2 regions of the Clostridium gelidum genome follow, and region 2 is predicted to be linked to the other one. Evidence: riboswitches for the same ligand, from Rfam matches in the RefSeq annotation. Region 2 holds a riboswitch; the other holds the start of a gene.
The links. A riboswitch is a leader RNA that binds a small molecule or an ion and turns the genes downstream of it on or off. The one in region 2 is predicted to bind FMN.
Positions count from the first base shown of each region.

Region 1: another riboswitch for FMN. It lies ahead of ribD (bifunctional diaminohydroxyphosphoribosylaminopyrimidine deaminase/5-amino-6-(5-phosphoribosylamino)uracil reductase RibD); the one in region 2 lies ahead of psyc5s11_RS03800 (ECF transporter S component).

Region 1 is NZ_AP024849.1:4,437,420-4,443,543, forward strand. It holds gene ribH (6,7-dimethyl-8-ribityllumazine synthase) at 1-24, opposite strand, end outside; gene psyc5s11_RS20355 (bifunctional 3,4-dihydroxy-2-butanone-4-phosphate synthase/GTP cyclohydrolase II) at 155-1,348, opposite strand; gene psyc5s11_RS20360 (riboflavin synthase) at 1,484-2,140, opposite strand; gene ribD (bifunctional diaminohydroxyphosphoribosylaminopyrimidine deaminase/5-amino-6-(5-phosphoribosylamino)uracil reductase RibD) at 2,212-3,300, opposite strand; FMN riboswitch at 3,629-3,745, opposite strand; gene psyc5s11_RS20370 (DUF6398 domain-containing protein) at 3,796-5,046, opposite strand; gene psyc5s11_RS20375 (amidase domain-containing protein) at 5,392-6,124, shown strand, end outside.
Region 2 is NZ_AP024849.1:790,292-796,415, reverse strand. It holds gene rd (rubredoxin) at 48-206, opposite strand; gene psyc5s11_RS03805 (anaerobic nitric oxide reductase flavorubredoxin) at 318-1,505, opposite strand; gene psyc5s11_RS03800 (ECF transporter S component) at 2,264-2,848, opposite strand; FMN riboswitch at 3,010-3,125, opposite strand; gene psyc5s11_RS03795 (DUF4179 domain-containing protein) at 3,171-4,283, opposite strand; gene psyc5s11_RS03790 (sigma-70 family RNA polymerase sigma factor) at 4,285-4,845, opposite strand; gene psyc5s11_RS03785 (hypothetical protein) at 5,212-5,904, shown strand.

The DNA.
Region 1 (6,124 bases), 2.4 Mb from region 2:
CAAATTTCCTTCAAATATATTCATTACTTTTTCCTCCATTATTTTAATTATTTTTTGTATAAATTTTATTATATAATTACTAATTTATTAATGATTAAACTTATCACTTCTAAATTTGTATTAACAGGCCAAAATTAAATTGTATATGTTAGTTTTATATATTTAATAAATGATTCATTCTTTCTTTTTTAGTTTTTAAGTAAAATTCATCATTTTTGTTTAAAGGCATTTGTATTGAAACTCTTTCAGCTACTTCAATATTATATTTTTCAAGACCTTGTATTTTTGCTGGATTATTTGTAATTAAATTAATTCTATTTATTCCCAAAATTTTAAGCATATCTGCACTTACTTTATAATCTCTCATATCATCTTTAAATCCTAAAGCTAAATTTGCATCAACTGTATCTAATCCCGTATCTTGAAGTGCATATGCTTTTAATTTATTTAAGAGACCTATTCCACGACCTTCTTGCCTCATATATAAAAGTACTCCACGATCTTCTTTTTCTATCATTTCCATAGCTTTTGCATATTGCTCACCGCAATCACATTTTCTAGAACCTAAAGCATCTCCAGTTAAACATTCAGAATGAACTCTTACTAGTACTGGTTCACAGGTTGTAATATCTCCTTTTATTAATGCCAAATGACACTTTTCACTGTCTTTTTCTTTAAATCCACAAACCTTAAAATCTCCAAATTTTGTTGGTAATTTAGCTTCTGCTTCCTTAGATACACTTAAATCATATTTTTTTCTATATTCTATTAACATCTCTACAGATAAAATTTTCAAATCATGTACTTCAGAAAATTCAATTAAATCCTCTCTTCTTGCCATGTGCCCATCATCTTTAACTATTTCACATATAGCAGCTGCACCTTTAAAACCTGCAAGTTTTGCTAAATCCACTGAAGCTTCAGTATGACCAACTCTTTCTAATACACCATTTTTTTTAGCTATTAAAGGAAATACATGTCCTGGTCTTCTAAAATCAAGTTTATCTGTTGAAGTTACAAGCTTATTTATTGTATAAGCTCTTTCAAATGCTGATATACCTGTTGTTGTATCTATATGATCAACAGCTACAGTAAATGCAGTTTCATGATTATCTGTATTTTTTTCAACCATTGGATTTAATCCGAGTCTTATTGCAATTTCCTCTTCTATTGGTGCACATACAAGTCCTCTTGCATACTTAATCATAAAATTAATATTTTCGCCAGTTGCTAGTTCTGCTGGAATTACTAAATCTCCTTCATTTTCTCTCCCCTCATCATCTACAATTATTACCATTTTTCCTTCTTTAATATCTTTTATTGCTTCTTCTACACTACAAAAATTCATAATCCTATCTCCCTACATTAATAATTTATTTTTACATAATACTAATTCAATTCAATATCATAAACATTCCTTAGAACTCTCAGTTAACAAATTGTACTGCTAAATTTGTTATTTTCTTTTCCTATATACCTTAATCTAAAATCCATTCTTCATTAAAAAATCCATTGTAATATTACTAGTTTCTTTAATTTCTTGCTCTTCATTTTTTATATTAATAAATTTTTCTAAATACTTACCTACTAAATCACATTCTAAGTTTACTTTAGAATTAATTTGTTTATCTATAAGAATCGTATTTTCAAGAGTATGCGGTATAACTGAAACCTTAAATACTTCCTCGGAAACTGTAGCAACTGTTAAGCTTATTCCATCTATTCCAATAGAGCCCTTATATATGATGTACTTTAAAACCTCTTTAGGTGCAGAAATTGTAAACCAAGTTCCATCTCTTTCTTCTTTTATTGAAACTATGGTGCCAACTCCATCTATATGTCCGCTAACAATATGTCCACCAAGTCTATCACTAAGTCTTAATGCTCTTTCAAGGTTTAACTTATCACCAACTTTTAAACTACCTAAGTTACTTTTTGCTAAAGTTTCTCCCATTACCTCTGCTTTAAATGAATCTGAACTTTTCTCTCTAATCGTTAGACAAACTCCATTTGTAGCTATACTGTCTCCTATTTTAGCGTCTTCCAAAACTCTGCTACATTTGATTTCCATAACTCCAAAACCATTTCCTATACTAAGTTCTTTAAGGGTTCCAACTTCTTCAATAATTCCAGTAAACATTTTGCCTCCTTATTTTTTTATACTTTGATGCACTTTTTGTTAAAGTTGCTTTTTAAGTTATAATTACTTTATTAACTATGCCTTATATATCCTTCAACTACTAAATCTTCACCAATTTTTCTATAACTCAAATTCTTTAAATTAACTGCATCATCTAATTTAGAAAAACCCATTCCAGCTATACAGCTTTTACTATTTTCTCCACCTAATATTTTAGGAGCTATATAAAAAATTGCTTTATCTACTATATCTTCTTCCAGTGCAGAAAAATTTAATGTTCCTCCACCTTCAATAAGTATAGAATCTACACCTTCTTGCCCTAGGCTTTTTACAAGTTCTTTTAAATTTACTCTATCATTCTTTTTTGAAACTTCTATAACCTTAACTCCTAAGTCTCTTAAAGATTGTTTCTTCTCTTCACTTGAGCTTAATGTAGTTGCAACAATAGTGAGTTTATCATTATTTTTAACTAATTTTGAATCTAGTGGAATCCTAAGATTAGTATCTAAAACAATTCTTATTAATCTCTTTTCATTATTAACTCTGCATGTAAGAAATGGATCATCAGCAATAACTGTGTTAACACCTACCATAATTGAACTCAATCTATTCCTTAAATTTTGTGCATCTTCTCTAGATTCTTTAGAAGTAATCCATTTAGATTCTCCACTATAGGTTGCTATTTTTCCATCTAATGATATAGCACTTTTTAAAACTACAAATGGAATTTTTGATGTAATATATTTTATAAATATCTCATTTAACTTTTTGCATTCTTCTTCTTTAACCCCAACCTCAACTTCAATTCCATGTTCTTTTAATTTTTCAATACTTTTTCCGGAAACTAGTTCATTTGGGTCTAACATTCCTATTACAACTCTTTTGAATTTCTTTTCAATTATTAAATCTACACATGGAGGTGTTTTTCCATAATGGGCACAAGGTTCCAATGTAACATAAATAGTACTACCTTCTACTGGTTCCACTGCATTTTTCACAGCATTTCTTTCCGCATGAGCTTCACCATAACATTCATGGTATCCTTCTCCTATTATTTGACCATTTTTTACTATAACAGCACCTACTAATGGATTAGGATTTACTTTCCCAATTCCCATCGCAGCTAATTCCAGGGCTTTTTCCATATATTTTTCATCCAAGAATTATCATCTCCCTTTCTATACATTTTGCCCATTATAAATTTCTAAATTCAAAAAACTCTAAAGATTTAAAATCTTCAGAGTTTTTATTATAAATGGCAATTATTAATTTTATTTACAATTAAAATTTCAAAGTAATTTGCATGACTTTTGATTCTTTTTTAAAAATACATAAAGTTATGAGTGCTTTATATATATAATAATATATGTTTCAATATATTATCTTACTAAAATCAAAAAGCCCTGAATTTTTCAAAAAAATTCAGGGCACAAATACAAACTAATAAGAATACTTAAAATTTTAATTTTAAATATAATTTATATTAATTATCATCTTCTAACATCCAGACTATAACTGTAGGCTCCGGAATTATACCGGATCTGCTTTTTAAAGCTCGCGGGCTATACCGCCAGTAGGGAATCTCACCCAACCCCGAAGACACTTTATTCAATTTACTATTGTATGGTATCACATGATTATATTTATGTAAAGTATTAGTTAAAAGTTATCATATCAAAATCTTTTTTCTTTTCCTTAACCCATTGAATCATCTTAGGGTCATTCCAGACCTCTAATCCCAAACTAGCATATCTTATAGCTTCTTCTTCACTTCCAAATTTAATCAAATGTGGCACAGAACTTGGAATTGTTTTTTGCTTTACTATATATGGTATTACAAATGAGTTTCTCTTATATGCTCGTCTTAATGCATTTTCTGCTGCCTTAATTTCATTAGTTTTATATAAAAATGCAACTCTACTATAATTTATAGCTGCTGAATTATCTTTTTCATATTTTTCTAATAAATCTTTTAACTCTGGATATCTTTGTTCAGTTAATAGCCAATTTGCGAGTAAACTTCTAATCATTAAGTTATCTTGCTCATTATATTTTAAAATTTCAAGAGCATTTTCTATTGCTGCTTCTTTTTCTCCATTTTCCCACAAATGAACAGCTAAACTGTATTTAGCACCAAAAAGAGGTTCAGCTATTTTTAGTTCAAATATTTGCGGCTCTGCAGTTTCTAAATTATCTATTCTTAATAGATTTTGTGCTGCCTTAACTGCTTTTTCTAAAAGAGCTTTCTTCTCAAGATTATTTAAACTAGAATTCTTTGATAAAATAATATATGCATCTGCACAATCTTCATATATTTTTAGTGCCTCTTTTGCATACTTTGCTTTATTGTTATAATTCTTTTGCTTCCATGCATAATCTAAGATTCTTTCTGCTGCTACAAAATTCTTATGAACAGCAAATTTAAAAGGTTCTTCTTGTTGTTTTTCAATCTTTTCACTTGATTTTGATATATCATCCAATGTGACTGTAACTTCTTGTTTCTCTTCTAATCTATTGTTTATTGAATTTTTTATGTTTTTATCATTATCAAGTATCCATTGTTTATTTTCTTTTGATAAATCTAATAATTTTTGTACTTCTTTTGATTTAGTTGAGCCTGTACTACCACTAACACCAAATGCCTTATATAAATCAGTAGCCTTAATATATGGCTCTTCTTTCGAATCAAATAAATTATTTATAGTTCCTATAGCATGCACTATTCCGGCTGCCCATGAAAGACTTTTTCCCTTTTTTAATTGTTCTTCATTGTTTAAAAATAATGTTTCTGCAGCTCCAATACAAATATTCTTGTATTCATCACTAAGATATTCACTTGAAAAACTTTTTATCTTATCAATTATTTCCTCATATTTGTTAGCTATTACGTTAGATAATTCTTGCATTCTTTTTATAGCTCCTTTATAAAAGTCTTTAATAAATTTGATTTTATCCTATAACAAGTACTATTTACAAGTATATTCATCAAATTTATATTTCTATATCTAAATTATTCATATTTAAATATAAAAAATATCATATATTGTTTTATGAATTCAATCACGATATATTATAGCACATTATTTACAAATATATCTACTTATTAATTTTTATGATTTTATTTGTTTTTCATCACATTTATATTTTATCCACATTGAAATTAAAATTATATACTATATACTTATTTTGATATATATTTATAATTTTCTTCATAAAGATATTAATATAATAATTTTTAATAGGAAATATATATGTTATCAAAAAGTTTATATAATCTATGTGCTTTGCTTTCAACTCCTTACGATAATCTTAATTCAAGTTCTAATAATATTTATGATTTAGATAACTCTTTACTGCAAGAAATATATTTAAAGAAATTATTTGATTTTGAATGGAGTAAAAAACTGAATTCTATATTTAAAAATTTTCAGTTTGACTACAACTATAATATAATAGATCAAAACTTCAAATTTATCAAACTAAAGCTTAATTTTAAAGCCTCTTTCATTATACAGAATTATCCAAACAATATCCCCTCTGCTTGCCTTCATGAATATATTGTTATTTTAGAACATTTACAGGGTAAATATCAAATACAATTCTTACTAGAAAAAGAAGAAAAGCCCGCTTTGTATTACTATGTATTAGAAACAGATTTATCAAATATAGATAATTCTATTTTTTATAAAAGCAGAATTTCAGAAGAAAATAACATTTCTTTAATTGATTCATTATATGAAACCTTTATGACTTCTAATTTCTTTTCTAATAGCAATCATGCCGAAAGAAAAGTTTCTAATTTTAATATAGAAGAAGCTTGTAATTATGCTGAAAGATTCGCATTAAATTATAATCCTAACTACAAATCTTTTGCAGGCATTGGTGGAGATTGTACCAACTTTATGTCTCAAATTCTTCATGCTGGTGGCTTTAAACAAACTCCAACTTGGAAACCTTATACTCATGTTTGGATTAGAGTCCAAG
Region 2 (6,124 bases):
CAACAGCCCCTTTATACTTAATTTTATTCTAAAAACACTTTTTACTATTACTCTTTTTCAAAATCTGATTTTGGAACTCCACATAATGGACAAACCCATTCTTCAGGTACATCTTCAAATTTAGTTCCGGCTGCAACACCGTTATCTGGATCACCTGCTTCTTCATCATAAATATAACCACATACTGTACAAATGTATTTTTCCATAATATAAATCCTCCTTTAAATTAATGATATTATTAATTTAATATACATATATTGTGAATACTTATTTAATTATTTTTACATAAATAAGTATTCATTTCAACATGGATATAATTAAAGCTCTTCTACAATACTTTTCCCAAATTCTCTGCATCTATTTAATGCATCTTCATCTGGATTCCATAATTCTTTTATTCCTGCATTAATTGTCTTAATTCCAGATTTCTCTAATTCTTCTGTAATTATTTTTACAGACTCTCCGCTCCATCCATAACTACCAAAACCGGCTCCTTTTTTGCCTTTAAATTTAAAGCCTTTAATCATTTCTATTATTGAAGCTGTTGAAGATAAAATACCATTATTTATAGTTGATGACCCAATAAGAACTGTTTTTGATCTAAATATTTCTACTATTGTATCGTTCTTATCACTTTTAGCGGAATTCACAATCTTTACTGTCACATCTTTATTATTGCTTGTTATTCCTTCTGCTATGCATTCTGCCATTCTTCTTGTAGAATCCCACATACTATCGTATACTATTGTAATTTGATTTTCAGCATATTCATTTGCCCATTGTAAATATTTATTTACTATTTGAATTGGATTATCTCTCCATATTATTCCATGACTTGGGCAGATCATATCAATTTGCAGATTAAGACTCAATATTTCTTCAATTTTCTTTAGAACTTGTTTACTAAATGGAGTTAAAATATTTGCATAATATTTTAGTGCTTCTTGATATAATTCTGATTGATCTACTTTATCATTATACATAAATTCAGAAGCATAATGTTGACCAAAACCATCATTACTAAATAATATATTTTCTTCTGATAAATATGTAAACATAGTATCTGGCCAATGAAGCATTGCAGCCTCTATAAAAGTAAGTTTATGCGTTCCAAGATCTAATGTATCTCCAGTTTTTACTTCTACAAAGTTCCAATCCTGATGATAGTATCCTTTTAATATCCTAACACCAGCTTTAGTACAATAAATTGGTGTATTAGGTATCTCTTTCATAAGCTCTACTAAAGCACCACTATGATCAACTTCTGAATGGTTCATAACTATATAATCAATTTTATGTATATCTACTTCTTTTTTTAAATTAGTAATAAATTCATTAGTAAATGGACCCCAAACAGTATCCATAAGTACTGTCTTTTCATCTTTAATTAAATATGAATTATATGAAGAACCCTTATGTGTAGAATATTCATCTCCATGAAACTTTTTTAATTCCCAATCAATTTTCCCAACCCAAGTTACAGTGTCATTTATTTTAAAACTCATATTAAACCTCCTTCACTTTTAATCTATATTAATATAATACCAAAACAAGTATTATTATTCAATAGTTATTATTAATTAGCTATAGCTTTTCTATAATTTCAACTTTATATAATCACTATAACTTTAACTTTATATAATCACTATAATTTATATAAAGATTAAAAACAATACTTAATATTCAATTTTATTTTATAAATTTTAATATATATGTTGCAATTAACAATTAATGCCCTTTATAGATAGTCTGTGACCAATTGTGGATGAAATTCTCACAGGATTTATTAAATTTTAAATGAAGAATCATTTTGTAACATATATAGATACCCACAGCTGAAATTTTACTTATGCTTGGTATTATATTCAACATTTACTATGCTTAGGAGAATATCCAAACAGAGAAATTGGATACATATTTGTAACCACAAGGGTCATAATATGAAGTAGGCATTGAAAATAAGCTGCTGAAGCTTCTTAATGGGAAGTTGTTCCATTATAGTTTGTCCAAATTTTACATTTGGACAAAACTATAATGGGTGCAACCTCCCATTTAGAATGCTTCCAGCGAAATTTTCACAGTCCTACGGAATAAATATGTATTCAATTTCGGCGGATGTAGGCATAAGTATGAGCTCCACTGTGGTTATCTATATTTATAATAATTTATATTTATATATCTTTTAATTTTTCCAAAATAAAGAGAAGGCCGTTTCAAAATAATTTAATCATTTCGAAACAGCCTTCTCTTTATTTTATATATATTATATTGTTTTTGTTTTGTTTTCTGGACTGCCAAAATTTGGTTCTGCTTTGAAAATTGAAACTGATACTCTTTTATATAGTGCATATGTTAATACTGATACTAAAATAGACTTTATTCCATTAAAAGGTAACAATCCCATAATAACATATTTCATTGATTCTGCTGATGACATTTGCATTCCGTAAGCTGGCAATAAGAAATAAACATTTGCGATTATTGCTACTACTTCCATACAAACTGCACCTAAAACCATTCCTAATATTGCACCTTTTTTACTCTTATTTCTGCTATATACAAATGATGCTGGTAATATTAATGCAACTCCAATTATAAAGTTTGCTGTTTCTCCAACTAATCCTGTTTGTGTTCCTTTTACTAATACTATTAGTATATTTTTTATCAGTTCTATAAGAACTCCTGCTAAAGGTCCAAATCCAAATGCACCTAATAATGCTGGCACATCACTTAAGTCAATCTTAAGCCATGCTGGTAAAAATGGTATTGGAAAATCAAAATACATAAGTATAAGTGCTATAGCTGATAATAGAGAAATTTTAACCATTTTGTTTGTGTTTTTATTCATTTTTTTGCCTCCCAAAAGTTATCTTCTTTGGGTAGCTTATTAGGTATTTCATTTTTAATATATTCTTATTTTTAATAAAGTAATCAAAAAAGCCCTGATGTAAAAAAACATCAGGGCACATACTTCAATAAATAAGAATAAAGAAAATCTTAATTCCTAATAGTTACCTTCTTTCATCCAGACTATACTGTCGGCTTTGGAGTTACACCAAATCAGCTTGTTAAAGCTCGCGGGCTATACCGCCGGTAGGGATTCACGCCCTGCCCTGAAGATATATTATATTTTCTTTATTATATAACTTTATTATATAATTTGCAATATATTATTTTTCTAAATCAACCACAATGTCATCAAATAGAATTTCTCCATGTTCAGGATGATCTGCATCTACTGTATGCTTAATTTCAGTTTCGTTTCCATTCTCATCCATAGAAACTCCGCCTCCAGTATTAGATAAGTGCATTTTAGGAGTTACTATAAGCTTAGTAGCCTTTTCATCTAATTTCCCAAAAGTTTTACTCCAATACATTGTATTATCTTTATCATTTCCATGACCTCCATTACCTTCTCCTTTATAAATATTACCCAAGTCATCTTTAATCTCTATTTCTAGATCCATATTGAACCATTTTTTCTTCAACTCATCAGTTACAACCTGTGAATAATTAACTATACATGACATAGAGGTTTTTGTAATACTATCAATATTAGCTTTAGCCCCATCCTTTTCAGTTCCTTTATTTATGATTTGTTTGTCACTCGATATAGCTTTTAGATTAAAATCAAAGTCCCACTTCCCGCTTATTTTCACATCAGAATGATTTTCTTCTGTATCCATTATTTCTCTTATAATTAATTTACAGGACACTTCATCTTTTTCTTCATCTATTGTTCTATTTTCTTGACCAATATAAGTATTCTCTGCTACTTTTTTTGTTTCAGAACTACCAGTCATTCCTCCTCTATATCCTTTTATATTAAAATCCCCTCCTCCACATGTCATTGGATCTTCACCTAAATCTCTATCTGTTTTTATCTCATAGGTATAAGATATTGTTTTTCCATCAAATATTGCATCTTTTATAGTAATTGCAGTTCCATTACTTTCTTTAGTTACATTAATTTCATTTGCATTTTCCTTGTATTTATCATACAAACCAGTTCTACCATTATCTAAAAGTCTAAATATATCTCCAACTATGGGAATTTCTGCTGCATAAGCTGGATTTGTTATTCCAACTGCTCCTATACTTCCAATTACTACACAACATAAAGCTGCTGCAACCAAACTTTTTTTCTTCCATCCATTATTCTTCTTTATTGATTTTTTTAAAGATTTTTTCACATTTGCTTTTTCAAATTCCGAAACATCCATTGTCCCAATCTCACTTTCATCTATATCTACATCATTTAGCAATTCATAAATATCTTTCATATTACACTACCTCCAATTTCACTCTAGCTATTTCTTTACTAAGTTTTTTCTTTCCTCTGTAAATCCTGTTATCAATAGCTGCTCTACTAAGTGCAAATTTTTTAGCTATGTCATCAGACTTGACTCCTAAGAAAAATTTCATAGTAAATATATCTCTATCTAAAGGTTCAAGGGTGTTTATTAATTCTATTAATTCATTTCTATCTTCTGTATTAATAATTTCTTCTTCAACTAATTTATTTGTACTTATCTCTTTATCTTCCAAGGTAACGTCTGAATTCTTAATTTCTTTTCTGTAATAATCAATAGCTTTAAATTTAGCCACTTTATATATCCATTTCTTAAAATCCAGCTCTTCCCCATTAAATTTATTGCTGTTATTCCACACTGAAAGAAATACATCATTTACGCACTCATCAATAATCCCATCCCTTCCAAGTGGTGAAAGTACTTTATATACAGCTGATTTAACTATTCCCAAATAATTATCTACTACAAATTCTAATGCATCTTCTTTCCCTTTTTTTAGCCTACTAATATAATTTTTTTCGGTACACCTCATAAAATTTCTCCAATCTAATATTCTGTAAAAGCTCTTACACTTTATATAACGCAAATAAAAATATTTTCTCTCATATTGTTTTGCTTATGGATATTTAGGCATAATTAAAAAAATAACAAGCCCATATGCCTTATCTTTCATATTTTGAAATTTTTTCCTCATCCCATTTTCCCAAATAAGTTATAAAATAGCAAACTTAATAGCTTTTCTAATATGGTCATGGTGAAAAAGCTTTAGGTTTGCTTTTAGAACTATATGATTTACTTATAAAATTAATGTATAATTGTGGTAATAAGTAAAATATATTGAAGTTAAGTAATTTTATTTATGAAAGATCAAAATATAATTGTTAAGGAGTAAGTTATAATGAATGATAATTTTGATTATGAGAAAGAAAATCAGCCTATAGTGTGTAATGAAAATAGAATTGAAAAGTTTTTAGAAAATCAAAGAAGAGAAAAACAGGAGTTAAAATGCGAAAAAATATATAATTATATAAAGACATTTTTATGGTTATTCTCAATGTTTATAACTTATTCATATATAATAATTTTAAAAAAGTATTATAACTTCGAGGCTTACCCCAAACCTCCTTATTTTAGTGGACCTCCTATTGGAAATTCAACACTTTTTGAAACATATAAAAAATATTTTGAACCATATTTCGGAATTTTACAATATGCTACTTTCTCTATGATTAGAGTAATTCCTTCAAAAATAATATGCATTATATTCTCATCATTTGTTGGCTTAATTTTAATATTTCCAGCTAAAATAGTTTTAACTGAATGGCTTCAATCTTTTTATTATGTACCTAGTTTATATTGGCTATTTATAGTGTATTGTATATCCATATTATTATATTTCTTATTTGGAGTTTTCACTTTACTTTATGAAAATATGTATAAATACATGGTGAAAGTATCTTTTAGTAATTGGCTATTCCCTTGCATGCAAAGCCAATTAGATAATGACGGCAATAGGACAATAACTAAAAAAACTTATATTTTAGTTTTAGGATCCTTTTTGGTTTTATTTCTTTTAATCAATTTTTCATAAACTCACAGGAATATTCAAGTAATTTACTATTTTTTTCACATGAATTTATGAAAAGTAAATATATTGCAACTACTTTTTTACTTATATCCGCTCAGCCCGCATTTTTCAAGCAAATTCTAAAATTCTGAAATTCTAAAGTTTTAAAATTCTTTAGAATTTCAGAATTTTAGAATTTTTAATATATATTGCAAAATCATTATTAAAACTTATACAATACAGC